2 regions of the Exiguobacterium sp. K1 genome follow, and region 1 is predicted to be linked to the other one. Evidence: riboswitches for the same ligand, from Rfam matches in the RefSeq annotation. Region 1 holds a riboswitch; the other holds the start of a gene.

The links. Region 1 has a riboswitch for S-adenosylmethionine ahead of N7U64_RS14095 (2,3-diketo-5-methylthiopentyl-1-phosphate enolase). Riboswitches for the same ligand answer to the same signal wherever they lie in the genome.
Region 2: linked by a shared signal. The riboswitch ahead of N7U64_RS06385 (methionine ABC transporter ATP-binding protein) and the one ahead of N7U64_RS14095 (2,3-diketo-5-methylthiopentyl-1-phosphate enolase) in region 1 are both predicted to bind S-adenosylmethionine.

What each region holds. Positions count from the first base shown of each region.
Region 1 is NZ_JAOTIT010000008.1:17,387-26,638, forward strand. Features, by position in the region: gene mtnK (S-methyl-5-thioribose kinase) at 1-940, opposite strand, end outside; SAM riboswitch class I at 1,019-1,121, opposite strand; SAM riboswitch class I at 1,329-1,430, shown strand; gene N7U64_RS14095 (2,3-diketo-5-methylthiopentyl-1-phosphate enolase) at 1,511-2,701, shown strand; gene N7U64_RS14100 (2-hydroxy-3-keto-5-methylthiopentenyl-1-phosphate phosphatase) at 2,698-3,357, shown strand; gene N7U64_RS14105 (methylthioribulose 1-phosphate dehydratase) at 3,354-3,977, shown strand; gene N7U64_RS14110 (1,2-dihydroxy-3-keto-5-methylthiopentene dioxygenase) at 3,993-4,532, shown strand; gene N7U64_RS14115 (arsinothricin resistance N-acetyltransferase ArsN1 family A) at 4,674-5,183, shown strand; gene N7U64_RS14120 (MBL fold metallo-hydrolase) at 5,252-6,007, shown strand; gene N7U64_RS14125 (pentapeptide repeat-containing protein) at 6,071-6,718, opposite strand; gene N7U64_RS14130 (DNA polymerase thumb domain-containing protein) at 6,877-8,202, shown strand; gene N7U64_RS14135 (YolD-like family protein) at 8,186-8,515, shown strand; gene N7U64_RS14140 (ZIP family metal transporter) at 8,585-9,252, shown strand, end outside.
Region 2 is NZ_JAOTIT010000002.1:204,521-213,772, forward strand. Features, by position in the region: gene N7U64_RS06375 (alpha-glucosidase) at 1-580, opposite strand, end outside; gene N7U64_RS06380 (aminotransferase class I/II-fold pyridoxal phosphate-dependent enzyme) at 744-1,931, shown strand; SAM riboswitch class I at 1,994-2,097, shown strand; gene N7U64_RS06385 (methionine ABC transporter ATP-binding protein) at 2,180-3,193, shown strand; gene N7U64_RS06390 (methionine ABC transporter permease) at 3,183-3,848, shown strand; gene N7U64_RS06395 (MetQ/NlpA family ABC transporter substrate-binding protein) at 3,883-4,698, shown strand; gene N7U64_RS06400 (CAP domain-containing protein) at 4,942-5,820, opposite strand; gene N7U64_RS06405 (hypothetical protein) at 6,176-6,532, shown strand; gene N7U64_RS06410 (chitobiase/beta-hexosaminidase C-terminal domain-containing protein) at 6,556-9,252, opposite strand, start outside.

The DNA.
Region 1 (9,252 bases):
GAACATCATCGACCAGTCCGTCTGCCGTCCGGAACGGCTCGACCGCTTCCCGTTCCCATAACGCTTTGAACGTCGAAGCAAACGTCAGCCAGAATGTATCGATATCCTTGATCCGCTCATCCCGCAACCGGTCATAGTCCGGATACGCGGCAAAAAACAGATGTGCGATAAATTGACCGACATCAAATCCGAACGGTCCATAAAACGCAAATTCGGGATCGATGACTTTCGTTTCTTCCGCCGAGGCAAAAATACTGCCTGTATGTAAGTCGCCGTGCAACAATGCGTCGCCCTTCGTGATGAACAAGGCTTCAAGCTTCGCGACTTCCCGTTTCAGTTCCGCGTCGTTCCAAATCCGGTCAACTTCCGCTTCGAGACCTGCTTCAATCGCATTCGTTTCTGCATCATAAAACGGATCCGTGAAGATTAGTTTTTCCGTGATATCGCACAGATCCGGATTGTAGTACTGACGGGCAATCTGTTTTTTCGCGACCGGTCCGACGGCAAAATCCGACGTATAAAACAGTGTCCGCGCCAAATACGAACCGATGTGTTCCGCGAGCAACGGATACTTTTCCCCTTCAAGCAGTCCGCCCCGGACGATTGTCAGATGTGACAAGTCTTCCATCACCGTGAACGCTTCTTCTTTGCTCGCATGGTAGACATGCGGGACAAACGGAACGGCGACTTTCGCGAATTCTTTTAAGGCCGATTGTTCAATCCAGGCCCGTTCGAGCGACAGCGGCCAGCTTTCCCCGACGACTTTTGCATAAGGTAACGCCTGCTTTAAAATCAGCCGTTTTTCCCCTGCCTGAATCCGGAAAACGAGATTTAAATTTCCATCTCCGATTTCCTCTGCCGTCACCGGTTCATTGCCGATCAATCCGAGTGTCCGGACCCGTTCAATCGCGTCCTGTACTGTAAATGCTTGATATCCCATTCTGTTTTCCTCCTTGGTGATCACACGAAAAAACGCCTCTTTTCGTCAAAGAAAAGAGGCGCGGTAGAATATTCCGTCCTCTTATCTCTCAGACGAATGTCTGTTGGATGTAGCACCGTGCCGGATGGTCGGTTGCTGCGGCGTCTTCGGGCCAATTCCCTCTGCCAACTCACGATAAGAGTCATATGTAGTTGTCGTGTGATTGATGTTGATTTGAATACTACGTGCGTTCCTGGGGGTCTGTCAATTCCATTTTTTAGTGAAACAGCTTCAAAAACGGAACCCTCTATAGAAGAAGTATTTTCAAAAAAATAAATTTTCAAAATATAGTTTGACAAGTGACGAATCTCATGTAAAAATTGCAATTAGATTTCACAATTTCATCCAATTCTTATCAAGAGCAGACGGAGGGACGAGCCCTACGATGTCGCAGCAACCGACCACTTGGCACGGTGCTAATTCTTGCAGCTATTACGCTGACAGATAAGAGTCCACGCGCAATTTTTCATGGTCTCTTGTCATTGACGAGGGACCATTTTTGTATTCTTCAACAAGGGAGAGACAGTCGATATGACGTATATTACCGCAACATACCAACTCGGAACGACGGATCAGTTACCAAAACGGGCAGAACAAATCGCGCTCGGCTTGACCGTTGGTTCGTGGACCGATTTAAATCATTTGGAGCAACAGCAGCTTGAATCGTTCAAAGGACAAGTCGTCCATACGGAAGAACACGACGGGAAAGGCTACATCACAATCCGTTATCCGGAACACAACGTCTCCCGTGACTTTGCAGCAATCTTAACGACCGTCTTCGGCAAACTGTCGCTCGACGGACAAATCAAATTAACGGATTTACAGCTTCCGGCTTCATTCACCACTGACTTCCCCGGTGCCAAATTCGGCATCGAAGGCGTCCGGCAGTTGATTCAAGTCCACGACCGTCCTCTGTTGATGAGCATTTTTAAGGGCGTCATCGGCCGGGACCTCACCTTTTTACGGGAACAACTCGAAGCGCAGCTTGCGGGCGGCATCGATCTCGTCAAGGATGATGAAATCTTGTACGATAATCCGTTAACACCGGCACTCGACCGGGCACGGATCGGACGTGAAGTCCTGAATGCCCATTATGAAAAAACCGGCAAACGGGCGCTTTACGCGATTACGTTGAGTGGTCCCGTCTTCGGCTTAAAGGATCAGGCGAAACGTTTGATTGAAGCCGGTGCGACTGCCTTCCTGCTCAATACGTTTACATATGGACTCGATGTCCTGCGCGAATTAGCGGCTGATCCGGACATTTCCGTTCCAATCTTTAATCATCCGGCCTTAAGCGGAGCCTTAATCGCAAGCCCGGAATACGGCATTGCAGCTCCTGTTTTACTGGGGACGTTACCGCGGCTGGCCGGTGCCGATTTGACGTTGTTCCCGTCGCCTTATGGGAACGTCGCCCTCGCCAAAGACTTGGCGCGCGGAATTGCCGTCGAAGCCACGCGAATCGGAGAAACAAAGACGATTCTTCCGGTTCCCTCGGCAGGCATTCATCCCGGTCTCGTCGCTCAGCTCGTTCGTGATTTCGGGACCGATTCCGTCATCAATGCCGGCGGCGGCGTTCACGGTCATCCGCAGGGCGCGGCAGCCGGTGTGCTTGCTTTCCGCCAGGCCCTCGACGCAGCACTTGCCGGCGAATCTTTGACGAGTGCCGCAACGCGGCAGGAAGAACTTCGGGTCGCACTCGACGCCTGGGGGATTACGAAATGACGATTCGGATTTTATGTGACTTTGACGGGACCGTGACCGAACACGACAACATCATTGCGTTGATGAAAGAATTCGCTCCCCCGGCAGCGTTTGAACCGTTGAAAAAAGGTGTCCTCGATCAATCATTGTCCATCCAGTCCGGTGTCGGACAGATGTTCCGGTTGCTCCCCTCGGATCGCAAACAGGACTATATTGATTTTTTGGAACAGCGGGCTGTCATCCGTCCCGGCTTTAAGACCTTACTCGCCTTTGCGAAATCAAACGGGATTGACTTTGCGATCGTCAGCGGCGGAATCGACTTTTTTGTCCAACCGATTCTTCAAGAGTTACTGACAGATGAAGCGATTTACTGCAACGGCAGTGACTTCAGCGGGGAGACGATTCGTATTGAGTGGCCGCACACTTGCGATGCAGCATGCAACAATCAATGCGGGTGTTGTAAAACGTCGATTGCCCGGAAGCTCAAGCAGGATGGCGATATTATCGTCGCGATCGGTGACTCCGTGACGGATTTTGAACTGGCGAAACAAGCGGATCATGTCTATGCCCGCGATTATCTGATTACGCTGTGCGAACAGCACGGGATTGCATACACACCATTTGAAACATTTTACGACATTGTTGATCATCTGCAGACAACGGAGGTGTACGCATGACCTTTTTGAAACGATACGAAGAACTCTGCGCCATCAAACAGGAGTTCGCAGCGCGGGACTGGTTTCCCGGTACAAGCGGTAACCTCGCTATTCGGACAAACAGCAGTCCGACGGAATTCCTTGTGACGGCAAGCGGGAAAGATAAACGGCAGGACACGCCGGACGATTTTGTCCATGTCGACGCGACCGGTCAATTGATCGGCGACGAGCAAAACGGACGTCCTTCCGCCGAGACGTTGCTGCATGTCGAAGTGTTTAACCGGACGACAGCCGGCTGCTCGCTTCATGTCCATACCGTCGACAACAACGTTATTTCGGAACTGTACGGAGACCGCGGGGAAATCCGATTCAGCGGTCAGGAAATCATCAAAGCACTCGGCCGCTGGGAAGAAGATGCGGAAGTCATCGTGCCGATCATCACGAATCATGCCGACATCCCGACCCTTGCCGCCGACTTTGCCAAACACATCCGGACTGAAAGCGGCGCCGTTTTGATTCGCAATCATGGCATCACGGTTTGGGCATCGACTGCTTTTGAAGCCAAAAAACAGTTGGAAGCTTTTGAATTTTTGTTCAGCTACACCTTAAAACTGCAAGCGTGCCGACAGGCGATTTATTAAAAGGAGGAATTTACAATGGCAACAGTACTTTTCCAGAAAACAAACGAACGGTATACGGATCAAAACGAGGTATCTGCTTTTCTCGCTTCACGTGGTGTCCTGTATGAACAATGGGATGTCTCGAAGCTTCCGGCTGAACTGGTCGACACATATACGTTGACGGATGCGTACAAACAAACGATTCTTGATACATTTCAACCGGAAATCACCGATGTTTCGGAACGACGCGGCTACCAGACGGCTGATATCATCTCCCTGTCTGACGCGACACCGAACTTGGATGAGTTGCTCGTCAACTTCCAAAAAGAGCATCACCACACGGATGACGAAGTCCGGTTTATCGTCAGCGGGCACGGTATCTTTGCCATCCAGGATGATGAAGTCGGCTATTACAACATTGAGTTGAATCCCGGCGACCTGATTTCCGTTCCCGTCAATACACGCCATTACTTCACGCTCCAAGAGGATCGAAAGGTTGTGGCGGTCCGGATTTTTGTGACGACGGACGGTTGGGTTCCGATTTACGAAAAGGATCCGATTGAAACAGCAAACTAAAAAAACATTTTGAAGACAGACGGTCCGGATCATCCGGCCGTCTGTTTTTTCGGTCCCATTCCTATCCTACAAACATACCGCTTGTTTCCCCTTCCTCCTATATAATGAAGAAAAGACTTATTTTAACTGGAGGTCACGTGTATGATGATTCGCCCTGTTAAGGAAGACGACTTAAAAGACATCCTTGCCATCTATAACGAAGGCATCGAAGACCGGATCGCGACGCTTGAAACGGATACGAAGGAATTGTCTTTCATGGAAGACTGGTATCGGGAACGGACACCCCGTTATGCCGGTTTTGTGGCGTATGAAGGAACAACGATTCTTGGCTTCATCTCACTTGACCCTTATAACCCTCGTCCCGTCTATCAATCCGTCGGTGAACTGTCGGTCTACATCACCCGGACCCATCGCGGACAGGGTATCGGGCGTCAGCTGTTACATGTCATCGAAGAACACGCGATTACACAAGGTTTCCATAAGTTGATTCTGTTTACGTTTCCCTTTAACAAAATCGGTCAAAAACTGTACATCCGGTCCGGCTTCCGGATTGTCGGAACGTTTAAGGAACAAGGTATGCTCAACGGATATTATGTGGACGTCCTGGCGATGGAGAAACTGCTCCCGAAAACCATCGACGATCAAATATGATTAACACGGCGTCTGAATGGGAAATGAACGAACAGTGAAACATTCCCAATCCGAAAGGAAGACTGCCCGTGGATATTCAACAGATTCGTAATGCAACACTCGTCGTTACCTACGCCAATCAAGTATTTTTGATCGATCCGTTTCTCGGTGAAAAAGGATCTCTTCCGCCGTTCGGAGAGACGCCGAACGCCGTTCCGAATCCGCTCGTCGACTTGCCCGTTGATGTCTCGACACTGCTTGATCCGGATGCGATTTTCGTCACCCACCTCCATGCCGATCATTTTGATGAAACAGCAAAAGAAATTCTTCCGAAACAGATTCCCTTGTATGCACAAAACCAGGCGGATGCGGCGACAATCCGCGAAGCCGGATTCACGAACGTCTCGTCGTTTGAAAACGGACTGGCGCTCGGTGATATCCACGTTTACCATACGTCAGGCCGGCACGGTGTCGGGGAAATCGGTCAACGGATGGGCACCGTCTCCGGTCTCGTCTTGACGCACCCGGACGAACCGACGCTTTACATCGCCGGTGACACGATTTGGTGTGAAGAAGTTGAGACGGCAATCGAGCAGCATGCGCCTGACATCATCATCGTCAACAGCGGCGCGGCACAATTTTTGACCGGCGAACCGATTACGATGTCCCAGCGTGATTTGCTGGCTGTTCATCAGGCGGCGGCTGAAGCGACCATCATCGTCTCTCACCTCGAGTCCGTCAACCACTGTCTGTTGCGCCGCGATATGATTGCCGATTTTTTGGCCGCCCACCATCTGTCTGCTCATTTCCTCATCCCGGATGACGGTGAAACCATTTCCTTTTAAACGAAACGAAGTCCACTCTCCCGAATATGACGGGGACAGTGGACTTCGTTTTTTTTTTACTGGTTAACCATGACTTGGAATGACGAGTCCGAGTAACCGGGCAAAGGTGATAGCCTGGCTTTCCGTAACGATGGCCCCCGGCAAAAAGCGTGGATCAATCGTGATGCCGGATAAGTCGGCTTGTCGCAAATCCAGTCCTTTTAATGCCGTCTCGACCCATTGACTTTCCGACAAATCAACTTCATGCAGTCGGAAATCGATTGGCTTCATTTCAAAGAAATGACTTTCCCGCATCGATGTCTGTTCCAGTGTGACATGACGCAACGCCGTCCGGATGACTTGGGCGTAATTGGCCTGACAGTCTTTGATTGTTACGTGATCGATCGTGTTCGACTCAAAATGAATTCCGGTCAGGCGGCAATCCTCAAAAACAACCCGATGAAAACGACTGTCCTGAAACTGACAGCCTGTCAGGTCACATTGTTCAAAACGGACATTTTCAAATGAAGCCCGCTCAAAGACCAGTCCTGCAAACGAGACATTCCGAAAACAGACTTGATTGACGTCGAGCCGTTCCGTCAGTTCGACCGGCAACGTCTCTTTCTCATACAACGTTTGATACAGATACGGATCATCGATTTCAACATCCGCAAAGGTTTCCGATGTCAACTGTTGCGGTAACTCGGGTAATTGAATGATTTGTTTTTTCATGTACTTCCCCTTCTTTCCTTTACATCGCATTTACCTTTTCCAGTGTAGCAAAGATTGACTCTTTTTTTATTTTTTTGATTTGAGACCGGTTGAGACCATGATATAGTCAAATCAAAAATAAGAACAAACGTTCTTTTATGTAGTAAGGAGTGTTTTCTATGAATCCGATCCTACCTTTTCCGGACCGACGGATTTTTTGTGTCGACAGTGTCTCTTTTTATGCCAGTTGTGAATGCCGTTATCGAAATTTACCTCCTTTAACGACGAAACTTGCTGTCGTATCGGACTTAACCCGATCCGGATCGGTTATCCTTGCGGCCAGTCCCGCTTTAAAACAACTCGGAATCAAGACAGCTAGTCGTCTTTATCAGATTGAGCAGTTGCCTTATCGTGAGCGGAAACAGATTGTGCTCGTCGAACCACGGATGCTGGCATACATGAAAACATCGATCGAAGTGCTGGACGTCTTGCATCAGTTTGCGCCGCCCGACGCAATCCGGATCTATTCAATTGATGAAAACTTTGTCGACATGAGCGGAACGGAACGGCTTTTCGGATCAGACACGGAAACAGCCTGGAAAATTCAGACGGCAATCTGGCAACAGACCGGCATTCCGGTCCGGATCGGAATCGGTCCGAACAACGTCATTGCAAAGCTGGTCCTCGATTTACGCGGAAAACGTGAAGGTATCGCACAATGCGGTTATGCGGATGTCTCTCGGTTGTTGCATGATTTTCCGGTCCGCAAGATGTGGGGCGTCGGACGGATGATGGAGCAACACTTGTCGGTAATGGGAATCCACACCATTGGGGACCTGGCAGCAGCCCCGGTCGAAGATCTGCACGAACGGTTCGGCGTAATCGGGGCAGAACTTTGGCACCATGCCTGGGGAATCGACGGTTCTCCGACAATCATTGATCCGATGACCTTGTTCCGGACTGCACCGGATACCAAACGAACGATCGGACATGGGGTGACCCTGATGCGTGACTATTACCAGTACGAACAGATTCGTTTAGTTCTCGCCGAATTAGCAAGTGATGTTGCGGCACGGGTCCGTTTTTCCAATCAGGTCGGTTGGACGGTCCATCTTGGCGTCCGCTACTCTCGACATGTCGCCCGTGACGGCTTTTCAAAACAGCTCCGATTGCCTTATCCGACCGCCGATGAACGGCTGTTATTACGTCATATTCTTCAATTGTTCGAACCGAATTGGCTCGATGGTGAACCGGTCCGCTTTTTATCGGTCGCCCTCGGACAACTCACCCCGGATCAGGGAACGCTTCAATTGTCCTTGTTTGAAGACAATACAAAGGTCTGGCGCCGAAAACGGTTATTAAAAGCCATCGATCACGTCAATTTACGTTACGGTAAAGGAACGATCCGTTTGGCGGTGTCATTCCTCGATACAAGTGTCGCGAAACGCCGGCTCCGATTCGTCGGCGGACATCCGGGAGGTGATTTACATGACACGTTATCGTGACCGCGGAAATCTCAAATGGCTTCCCTTTTTGATGCCGGAACACATTCAACTCCTCAAAGCCTACTATCTTGAAACACATCAAATCGATTTTCCTGTCATCGATGAACAATTGCAGTATCCTTGGCAGTTCTTACTCGAACAAGCATTAATAGAAGGAATCGAGCTCGAAATCACGTACTATAGTGAAAGGGGCTATGTCACGACATCCGGTTTCATCGAGCAGGTGCATCGGGAACGCGCGTATCTTGTTTTGCGCGGATCCTCACGGATTGAAATTCCGTTCGGACGAATCATCCGGATTGAAAACGGGTAGAAGAGACAGAAGCTGCTGTACGATACGCACTTATTTTAAGAATTGGCATTGAAAGAAGGATTGATTGATATGATGGAATGGTTTACCGGACTTCCGGTCGTCGTGCAAGCTTTGCTTGCCGGCATGATGACCTGGGGATTAACGGCACTCGGGGCCGCACTTGTCTTCGTCTTTACGACGATTGAAAAACGGGTCATGAATATGATGCTCGGCTTTGCAGCCGGTGTTATGATTGCGGCTTCGTTTTGGTCATTGCTTGCCCCGGCAATTGAATTTACGGAAAAAGACGGCGGGATTGCCTGGTTGCCGGCTGCAATCGGTTTCCTCGCAGGTGGTTTTTTTGTCCGCTTGCTGGACTTCGTAACTCCCCACCTCCACTTATCCGCCCCGCTCGAAACCGCTGAAGGTCCTTCGACCGGTCTGAAAAAGACGACGTTGCTGTTTCTCGCGATTACGCTCCACAATATCCCGGAAGGACTCGCGATCGGGGTCGCTTTCGGTGCTGCCGCCTTGAACATGGATGGCGCGACCGTTGCCGGTGCCTTGACACTGGCGCTTGGAATCGGGATTCAAAACATGCCGGAAGGGGCGGCCTTGTCGATTCCGCTCCGTGGAGAAGGTATGTCACGCCGGCGGGCCTTTAACTACGGACAATTGTCGGCAATCGTCGAACCGATTGCTGCCATGGTCGGTGCTGCTGCCGTCTTCTTTATTCAACCGCTTTTGCCGTATGCCTT
Region 2 (9,252 bases), on a different contig from region 1:
CGATTCCTTTCTCGGCCCACCACCGCATCATCGTATACACAGCCTGCCGGACTGCAGGATGTTCCCAGTTCAAGTCCGGTTGCTCCGATGCAAAGGAATGGAAGTAATACTGCTGGCGTGTCTCATCCCACGTCCAAGGGCTCGGCGCAAAATACGACCGCCAATTGTTCGGCGGTGTTCCTTTGACCCCGTCCCGCCAAATGTACCAATCGGCTTTCTCGTTTGTCCGACTGCTGCGGGATTCTTTAAACCACGTATGTTGATCACTCGTATGATTGACTACCAAATCAAGGATCAGTTTCAATCCCCGTTCATGGGTGGACGCAATCAGTTCTTCCAAATCCGACATCGTTCCCGCCTTCGGCATAATCGAGTAATAATCCGAAATGTCGTATCCGTTATCGACATCCGGTGATGTATAACAGGGATTTAACCAGATGATATCGACACCCAGGGAAGCGATGTAATCGAGTTTTTCAATTACTCCGCGTAAATCGCCCATCCCGTCTCCGTTCGAATCTTTAAAACTGCGCCAATACACTTGATAGACAACGGCTTCTTTCCACCAGGCCCGATTCATCCCATCATCTCCTTTGTGATTCAATCGTATTCTAGTTTAGTGTATCAAAAACACGAAAGCCATCGGTTCTTTTTCCCAATTATCAGCAATTATTAAAAAACTCTTTTCTTTTTTCTGAAAATTCGTTATCCTTGACGACAATACCCAACAAGGAGGAAGACAGATGAAACATTTCGCCCCATCGATTGCGATTGATCGGTTACCCGCTCCGGTCTTCGCCGAGCTCGCCCAGCGGATCGGTGCCGTCAAGGCTGCCGGCCATGACGTCATCACGCTTGGTCAGGGAACACCCGATCAGACGACACCTGTACATATTCTGGATGCCTTGAAAGAGGCAATCAATGACGCTTCAAACCTCCAGTACCCGCCGTTTCGCGGACACGATTTCCTCAAACAGGCTGTCGCGGATTTTTATCAGTCAGAGTTTGGCGTAAACATCGATCCGGCCTCTGAAGTCGCCATTCTGCTCGGCAGCAAAGCCGGTATCGTCGCTTTACCGCAAACGATCGTCAATCCCGGTGAAGGTGTCATTGTTCCTGATCCCGGATACCCGGATTACTTATCCGGCGCCGCCCTTGCCGGAGCTTACCCGATAACATTGCCGCTCCTTGCGGAAAATGCCTTTTTACCTGACTACACGTTACTTGATACGACAGATGTCGAACGGGCCCGGATGTTGTTCCTCAACTACCCGAGCAATCCGACCGGAGCGACGGCGACAGCGGAAGCCTTCGAGCAAACGGTTTCCTTTGCTGATGCGAACGACATTTGCGTCGTCCACGACCTCGCCTACGGCGGAATCAGCTTCGACGGTCCGACCCGCAGTTTCCTCCAGACGGAAGGCGCAAAAGGCGTCGGAATCGAACTGTTTTCATTATCGAAACGTTTTAACATGTCCGGTTTCCGAATCGCCTTCGCCATCGGGAATCCGTCCGTCATCGCAAGTATCGAGACGTACCAGGAACACTTATACGTCAGTGCTTTCACACCGATTCAACAGGCAGCAACCGTCGCTCTTTCAAGCGATCAGACGTGTGTCCGCGAACTGAGCGCTCTGTATGAAGCCCGGCGTGATGCCTTGTTCGGCAAGTTACAGGAAATCGGTTGGGACGGACCGATCCCGGGCGGTTCGTTCTTCGTCTGGTTGCCGGTCCCGTCCGGCTACACGTCCCAAAGCTTTACCGATCACCTGCTCGACGAAGCGCATGTCGCCGTTACACCGGGACATTTCTTTGGCGAATACGGGGAAGGTTACGTCCGGATCAGCCTGATTGCTGACGCCGAACGACTCGTCGAAGCAACCGAACGGATTGGTCAATTGAATCTGTTTCGCCAGACCGTTGCGGAATAATTCTGAAAAAACGTTTGACAAATGGGAATGATTTCCGTTACAGTAAGTCCCAACAGCATATCTACTTATCGAGAGCGACCGAGGGATTAGGCCCAACGACGTCCGGCAACCACCTTTAAGGAACGGTGCCACATCCTACAGAATGTTTCATTCTGAGAGATAAGTTACGAAATTTTCACTTCGTCGCTTTTTTCTGGTTGCTCTTAACTGGAAAAAGGCGATTTTTTTGTATAGGGAGGAAACGACAGATGATTGAATTTAAAGGGATCACTAAACGGTTCGTTCGTGACCGGACACCCATTTTTGCCTTACGTGACGTCAATTTAACGATTCAGCAAGGTGAAATCTTTGGCATCATCGGTGAATCCGGTGCCGGAAAAAGCACCCTGCTCCGTCTGATCAACGGACTGGAGACACCGACACAAGGAACGGTTAAAGTATCGGGCACTAATCTGTCCGGCCTCTCCAAAGGCAGCTTACGCGAACTGCGTTTGAACATCGGGATGATTTTTCAACATTTCCAACTGATTCAATCCCGGAACGTCGCCGATAATATCGCCTTTGCCTTAAAGGCTGCCGGCGTCAAACGGACTGACTTCCCGCAACGGATCAAAGAGCTCGTCTCCCTGGTCGGACTCGAAGGCTTCGAGACGAATTTCCCGAGTCAGCTCAGCGGCGGTCAAAAGCAACGGGTCGGGATTGCCCGCGCCCTGGCGAATAACCCGAGCGTTCTGTTATGTGACGAAGCCACGTCCGCTCTTGACCCGGTCACGACGCTACAAATTCTCGAACTGCTGAAAGACTTGAATGAACGGCTTGGCCTGACGATCATTCTCATTACCCATGAAATCGATGTCGTCAAACAGATTTGTCACCGGGTTGCCGTCATGGCGCAAGGTGAAGTCGTTGAAGTCGCCCGTACATACGACCTGTTCAGTCAGCCGGCACATGATGTCACGAAACATTATGTCGATACGGCACTCCAGATCGAGTTACCGGAACGGATTTTGCGGACGACACCGGGGAAAATCATCCGCCTGCAATTCACGGGTGAGAAAACCGGTGAAAGTACGTTGTCGGAAGCAATCAAACAGTTTGATATTTCCGTCAGCATTCTCCACGGTAAGGTCGATTATATTCAAAACGTCGCATTCGGAGTGCTGATCGTCAGCCTGACCGGTCCGACCCTTCACGTGAACCGGGCCCTGACGTGGCTCGAAGAACAACTCCATACGCTTGAGGTGATTCAGGATGTGGCTTGAACGGATTGAAATCATGTTACCGGATCTTACGAAAGCGTTAGCGGAAACGGCTTTGATGGTCGGAATCTCACTTGGCTTCGCCCTCATCATCGGCATTCCACTCGGGATTCTGCTATTCATCACGGACCGGGGATTGTTTTTCCAGAACGTCGTCGTTCGCAGCATCTTGGACTTTTTCGTTAATATTGTCCGTTCGTTACCGTTCATCATTCTGCTCGTCGCGTTAATTCCGCTGACACAATTATTACTCGATAACACGATTGGACCGACAGCAGCTTCCGTCAGTCTGAGTGTCGCCGCCATTCCGTTTCTCGCCCGACTGGTCGAAACATCGCTTCGCGAGATTCCACCGGGATTGATTGAAGCAGCAGAAGCGTGTGGCGCGACACCGTTTCGGATCATCATCAGTGCACTCTTACCGGAGGCCCTTCCCGGCATCATTCAAGCCGTCACTTTGACGACCATCAGCCTGATCGGGTTTTCCGCCATGGCCGGTATCGTCGGTGGTGGCGGCGTCGGTGACCTGGCCATCCGCTTTGGCTATTACCGGTACGATAATGTCGTCATGATCGTGACAATTGTCGTCCTCGTCATCATTGTTCAAAGTATTCAAGGGCTTGGCAATGTTCTGGCCCGTCGTGCTGATAAACGTTAACCAAAAATAGAGAATCGTAAGGGAGAGAATGAATATGAAAAAACGTTATGCCTTTTTAGCAACAGGACTACTCGGAGCCGGAATTCTTGCCGGTTGCGGTGACAGCAGTGCCGAAGAAGAAAATAAATCGATCAAAATCGGGGCGACGAGCGGTCCTTACAGCGACATGGTCAAAGAAGCGATTCAACCCGGGCTTGAAAAGAAAGGCTACGACGTTGAAATCGTCGAGTTCGGCGATTATATTCAACCGAACATCGCGCTCGGCAGTGGCGATATTGACGCTAACTTGTTCCAACACTCGATTTACCTGAAGACGTTTGCCAAGGAAAAGAACCTCGATCTCAAAGGACTGATTACTGTCCCGACGGCGCCGATGGGATTATACAGCAAATCCTACAAATCGCTGGCTGACGTCAAGACGGGGGCGGAAGTCGCGACACCAAACGATCCGACGAACCAGGCCCGGGCACTGAATCTGCTGGCTGACCAAGGTTGGATTGAATTGAAAGCCGACACGGACCCACTGACGGTCTCTGAAAAAGATATCGTCAAGAATCCGAAGAAACTGGTCATCAAACCGCTCGAAGCCGCCCAACTGCCGCGTGCCATTGAAAGTGTCGACATCTCTGCCGTTCCGGGAAACTTTGCGTTAGCCGCGAAATTTGATTTACTGGATGCACTGGCACTTGAGAAAATGGACGAGCAGTACCGGAATCTGGTCGCCATTAAAACATCGAATGCCGATAAACAACTGGCGAAAGATTTGACGGCTGTCGTCAAATCGGATGACTTTAACAACGTCATCGAAAAATCATTTAAAGGATTCAGTAAACCGGACTGGGCAAAATAATCGAAGTTGTCCGCTCGCTTCATTAATATGCTGAACGGAAATATGCCGAACGAACCTCCTGATCACTCCTCCTTGTTTCAAGGGCGGAGACGCTTCAGGAGTTTTTTTGATTGAACAACTGTTTCGGACGTCACGACTTCTCCCTCGAGAAAAGCGAACGGACAGAAAACAGAATTCTTCCCATCAAAAAAAACCTCAATCCTGCTTTCGCAAAATCGAGGTCATACGTACTATTCCTTGTTTTTACGGTGTCCGGAAATTAATCGTAAAGTACGGTGCATTGTCACGGAATGCCACACCGGTATCCGCCTGTTTAAAGTCCTTGTTCATGATGTTATCACGGTGCCCTTTTGAGTTCATCAAGCCCCAGTGCGCTGCAAAGACATTCGGATAGCCCATCGACAGGTTTTCTCCGGCTGCCGAGAAGCGAATTCCGTTTTCTTTCATCCGGTCAAACGGGTCACGTCCTTCCGGATCGGTATGAGAGAAGAAATTGTTTTTCGCCATGTTCTCACTGTGCGCCCGTGTGACGGGTTTAAGTGCATTATACGGCGCAAGCGCTCCGAGCTTATAATCGGCCCGGTCCCAGTTCATCAGACGCAACATCAGCTTCTCATCCGTCGTTCGCAATGCACTTGACGCTTTGCCGTAAAATCCGATTTTTTTCGCTTCGACTTCTTTTGGGATTGCGAGTGTCGCTTTAACTTTGTTGCCGTCGTGCTGATCAAAGAAATACGTCACGTACCGGTCATTTTTTTCATAGACCGCGGCATGATCGAGGTTCAGCAGATAGTTCGTATTCCCTTTCCGGTACGACTTGACAGCTTTCCAGCCTTTTTTCGCAAGGGTAGCTTCCGTATCTTTGTTTAAAACGGCTCCTTGTGTCGTCACACCGTTTTTCGAACGGTACTTTCCATAATCCTTACCATCTTTCGTCAACGCTACGAATTCCTCCGTCGCCGTCCGCCTCACTTCCCAGTCATAACCAGGGTATTCACTCGTATATCGATCAATCAGCGTTCCGCCGCTTTTCGGATAATCCGCTTCTGCTTGTTCCATCGGCATGTTCTCATAACTAAAGAAAGCGACAGCTGCTATTCCAAGTACTAACCACTTTTTCATTCGTTTGCCTCCTCGCTTCTTCCATTGACTTAATTTTAAAAGAAACCCGCCCGTTCGAACAGTCTAAGCTGTCGTTTCAAGTGAAATCACATGATTCAGCATTTTACTTCACACCTTCGACACATCTAATGCCTCTTGTGTAAAAAAGGTCTGATGTCTTTATCCATCACATTCTCACACCATTATCATACATAAAATAAACTATTTTTCCCCTGTTGTTAAAATGTGTGAACATTCTTTTATTTTCATTCCTTTTAAATGTTGTTGCCGTTCCCGAAAACCCTCGCTATCATTAGAATTCGTAAGGAAAAAATAAGGGAATTCTATATAATATCTACTTCCAAAGGAGTATGCCATGATTCTACTTTATTTTATCTATGAATCGATTACATTTTTACCGATTCAACAATATCTGTTTTCCGGATGGCTCATTTTAGTTTTGTTGACTGTCTCATTTAGTCTCGCCAATGCGCATGAAGAAGTCCATATCAGTCAACGGTTCGGTTTCGAATTGCTTGTCCCCGGTGTCGGTCATCTGTTACGCAAACAATTTCTTCCTGGCCTTGCGATTATCCTGTTATTAATCATCATTCATTTTACGTATATGTTCCGTGTCGTCCCATTAAACCTCGCGCTACTGCTTACCCTCTCGATTAGTCTGTTGTCCTTCTTCTCTCTCTTTATTCGAACACACAAAAAAGCGGACAATTAAGTCCGCTTTTTCGATACAGTCGTTTAGTATTTTGTTGTTTCTTTTAATTTATAACCGTTCGATAGTTCAAGCCAAATCGTTTTGCCTTTTTTCGTTTTCACCTGGATGTACGGACGACCTTGAGAAACACGCAGTTCAAGTAAATCTCCTTGCTGATCGGCATGTGTTTCGCTTGCCTTGTCCCATTTACCGGCGAGTTGACGCTCGATGAAGATATGCTTTCCTTTTTGAACGGCACGCCATTTTCCGATTTCTGCTTTACCGTTGACTGCAACGGCGCTTTCCATTCCTTGAATCGAGATGATGGCTGGATCGTGGTCACTTGCGCTGCCGTCTGCTTCCATATAATCCGAGTTGATGTTGACGATATCAGAAGATGTATACGGCTTCAGGTTTTTCGAAATCAGGACATGGTCGAGCACCTGTGCGTTTCCGTTATAGACGTAAGAATAACGTTCCGATTTCGGAAGATCATCAACTGTATTCCAGAGATTGTCGCCTTTTAAGATGTCGAGTGTTTTCGAGAACTGGAAGTCGTTTAAGTCACCCAGTACGACGACGTTCGAATCTTTGACTTCTGTTTCAAGTTCATTAACGAAGTTTTGGACGATCTGTGCAATCGCATGACGCTGGACTTCACTCTTACGAACGACCGGTTGATTTTTCCCGAAGTCCGCTCCGTCGCCACCTTTTGAGTTAAAGTGGTTGACGATAACATGATACGATTCGCCTTTGAAGATGAATTCTCCGACGAGTGGTTTCCGTGAGCTTGCGAAGTTTGGATCGTTCGGCTGAATCCGACCAGGGTTGCTCGTCAACTTACCGTTTTCAACGGCAACGGCTTCCGTCGCTGTTCCTTTTTCACCTGGTGCAAGGGAAACACGGGCCGGGTTGTATAAGAAACCGACACGGATATTTCCGCCCGGTTGTCCGCCGTCTTTTTTGTCTTCCGGCGCGATATCCGTATACGCATAACGGACACCTGTTTTCGCTTCAATCGCTGCAATCAATGTCTCAAATGATTTCGATGCATCGACCGTACCGCTGTCTGTCGCCCCATCGTTATCCTGCATTTCTGTCAAACCGACGATATCCGGTGTTTTCAGGAATGTCGCGATGCCTTCCGATACACGGTCGACTTTTCCGGCATCTGCCGTCGAAGCAAAGTTTTCCACGTTGTATGAAGCAACCGTCAGACGCGAATCGCCCGTTTCAATGTTCGTCGGTTGACGATCAACTTCACTCGTAATCAACTTCGGCAGATCCGCTGCTTTCGCGAGCACTTTATATGCCGAATAGTTATAGCTCATGACACCTTCGATTGTTCCTTCGAAACGGTCCCCTGATTTCGCACGGTACGAGCTGCTGCCCATCTCAACAAACAGTCGCTCCGGGTTGGCATTATCCGCTGTCAGGATTGGTGTACCGCGTTTCGTATAGACTTTATCCGCTGTTTGCGTCCGGACCGGAATCGTCCGGTTGGCCTGTGGTCCCGTGACGATGGCATTTGGAAGCGCAACACGCATGCCTTCAACACTTTCGTATAAATCAATCGCATCTTCAGCCGGATCAAATTCAGCAAATGAATCGTTGTCGATGACTTGCGTCGGAATCAGGACACCGTTTTCCCCAAGAACGATACTTGCCGGCAATCCTGTATTCAATGCACCTTTTACGAGATTGACTGTACTGATTTCCGTAACCGCGAGATCCGTATCAAACTTGTCGCTGTATCCGCCAAGCAACCATTCTTTGACATACCCCGTCGTTGCAACGGTCTGTCCGACTGCTGCACCGTGATTTTTCGCGTAGACCAGAACCCCTTCAGAGGTCTTGCTGTTGTTATCCGGATTCGGATCCTGCATGTAAAAGTTGTTGGCATCGACGACATAGGTGACGACACCCGTCGTCCGGACGAGTTGATCCGCGTATGGTGATGTATGTGCGACTCCTTGAATGCTGCTGATTTTCGTGATAGGAGGTGCGATGTAGTATTTGAATGTCGAAACAGCAGACGTTTTTCCGTCTTTGACAGCTACTGCCTGAATCGTCATTTCTTCATTAATTGTAATCGGACCCGAGTAGACCGGACTCTCAGCAGTCGGTGTTGATCCGTCAACGGTATAATGAATCGTACCTTCTCCGTTTAACGTCACTTGATCGCCGCGATCGACTTCTCCGACCGGTGATGCCGTCGGTGCGACTAAAATGTCTCCGGCTTCAGCAGCGTGCGTCCCGAGATTTGTTAACGTGTCGACCGGGAAGCTTGTCCATTGTGACGGTTCGTATGTTTTCGAACCGGCTGTTACGTTTGAGTTCCGGACAAGTGTCGTATCTTTCGCGAAATCAGCACTGGAGCCGACCGGACCGATGATATCAAGGACGACATCACCCTTTTTCAAGGCAACCGGATCGTTTCCGTTAAAGTTGAGTGAACCTGTTGTTTGTTGGGCTTTTCCTTTAATGTCTGCGTTTGCACTTGAATTGGCGATGACAAATGTTTTCCCCGGCTCAAGCGTTCCGGACAGGGTAATTTTTGACTCTGTCGGTCCACCATTCGTATATTGAACAAGCGTGTAATCTGAAAGATTAATGATTTGACCCGAACCATTATAAATTTCAATCGCTTTGTTGTTGCTTGACCCCTCTATGTACTCGGACAAGATGACGCCTTCGCCTTCTGCCCCGACCGTAATGCCTGCTTGTGGAAGAATTCCTGC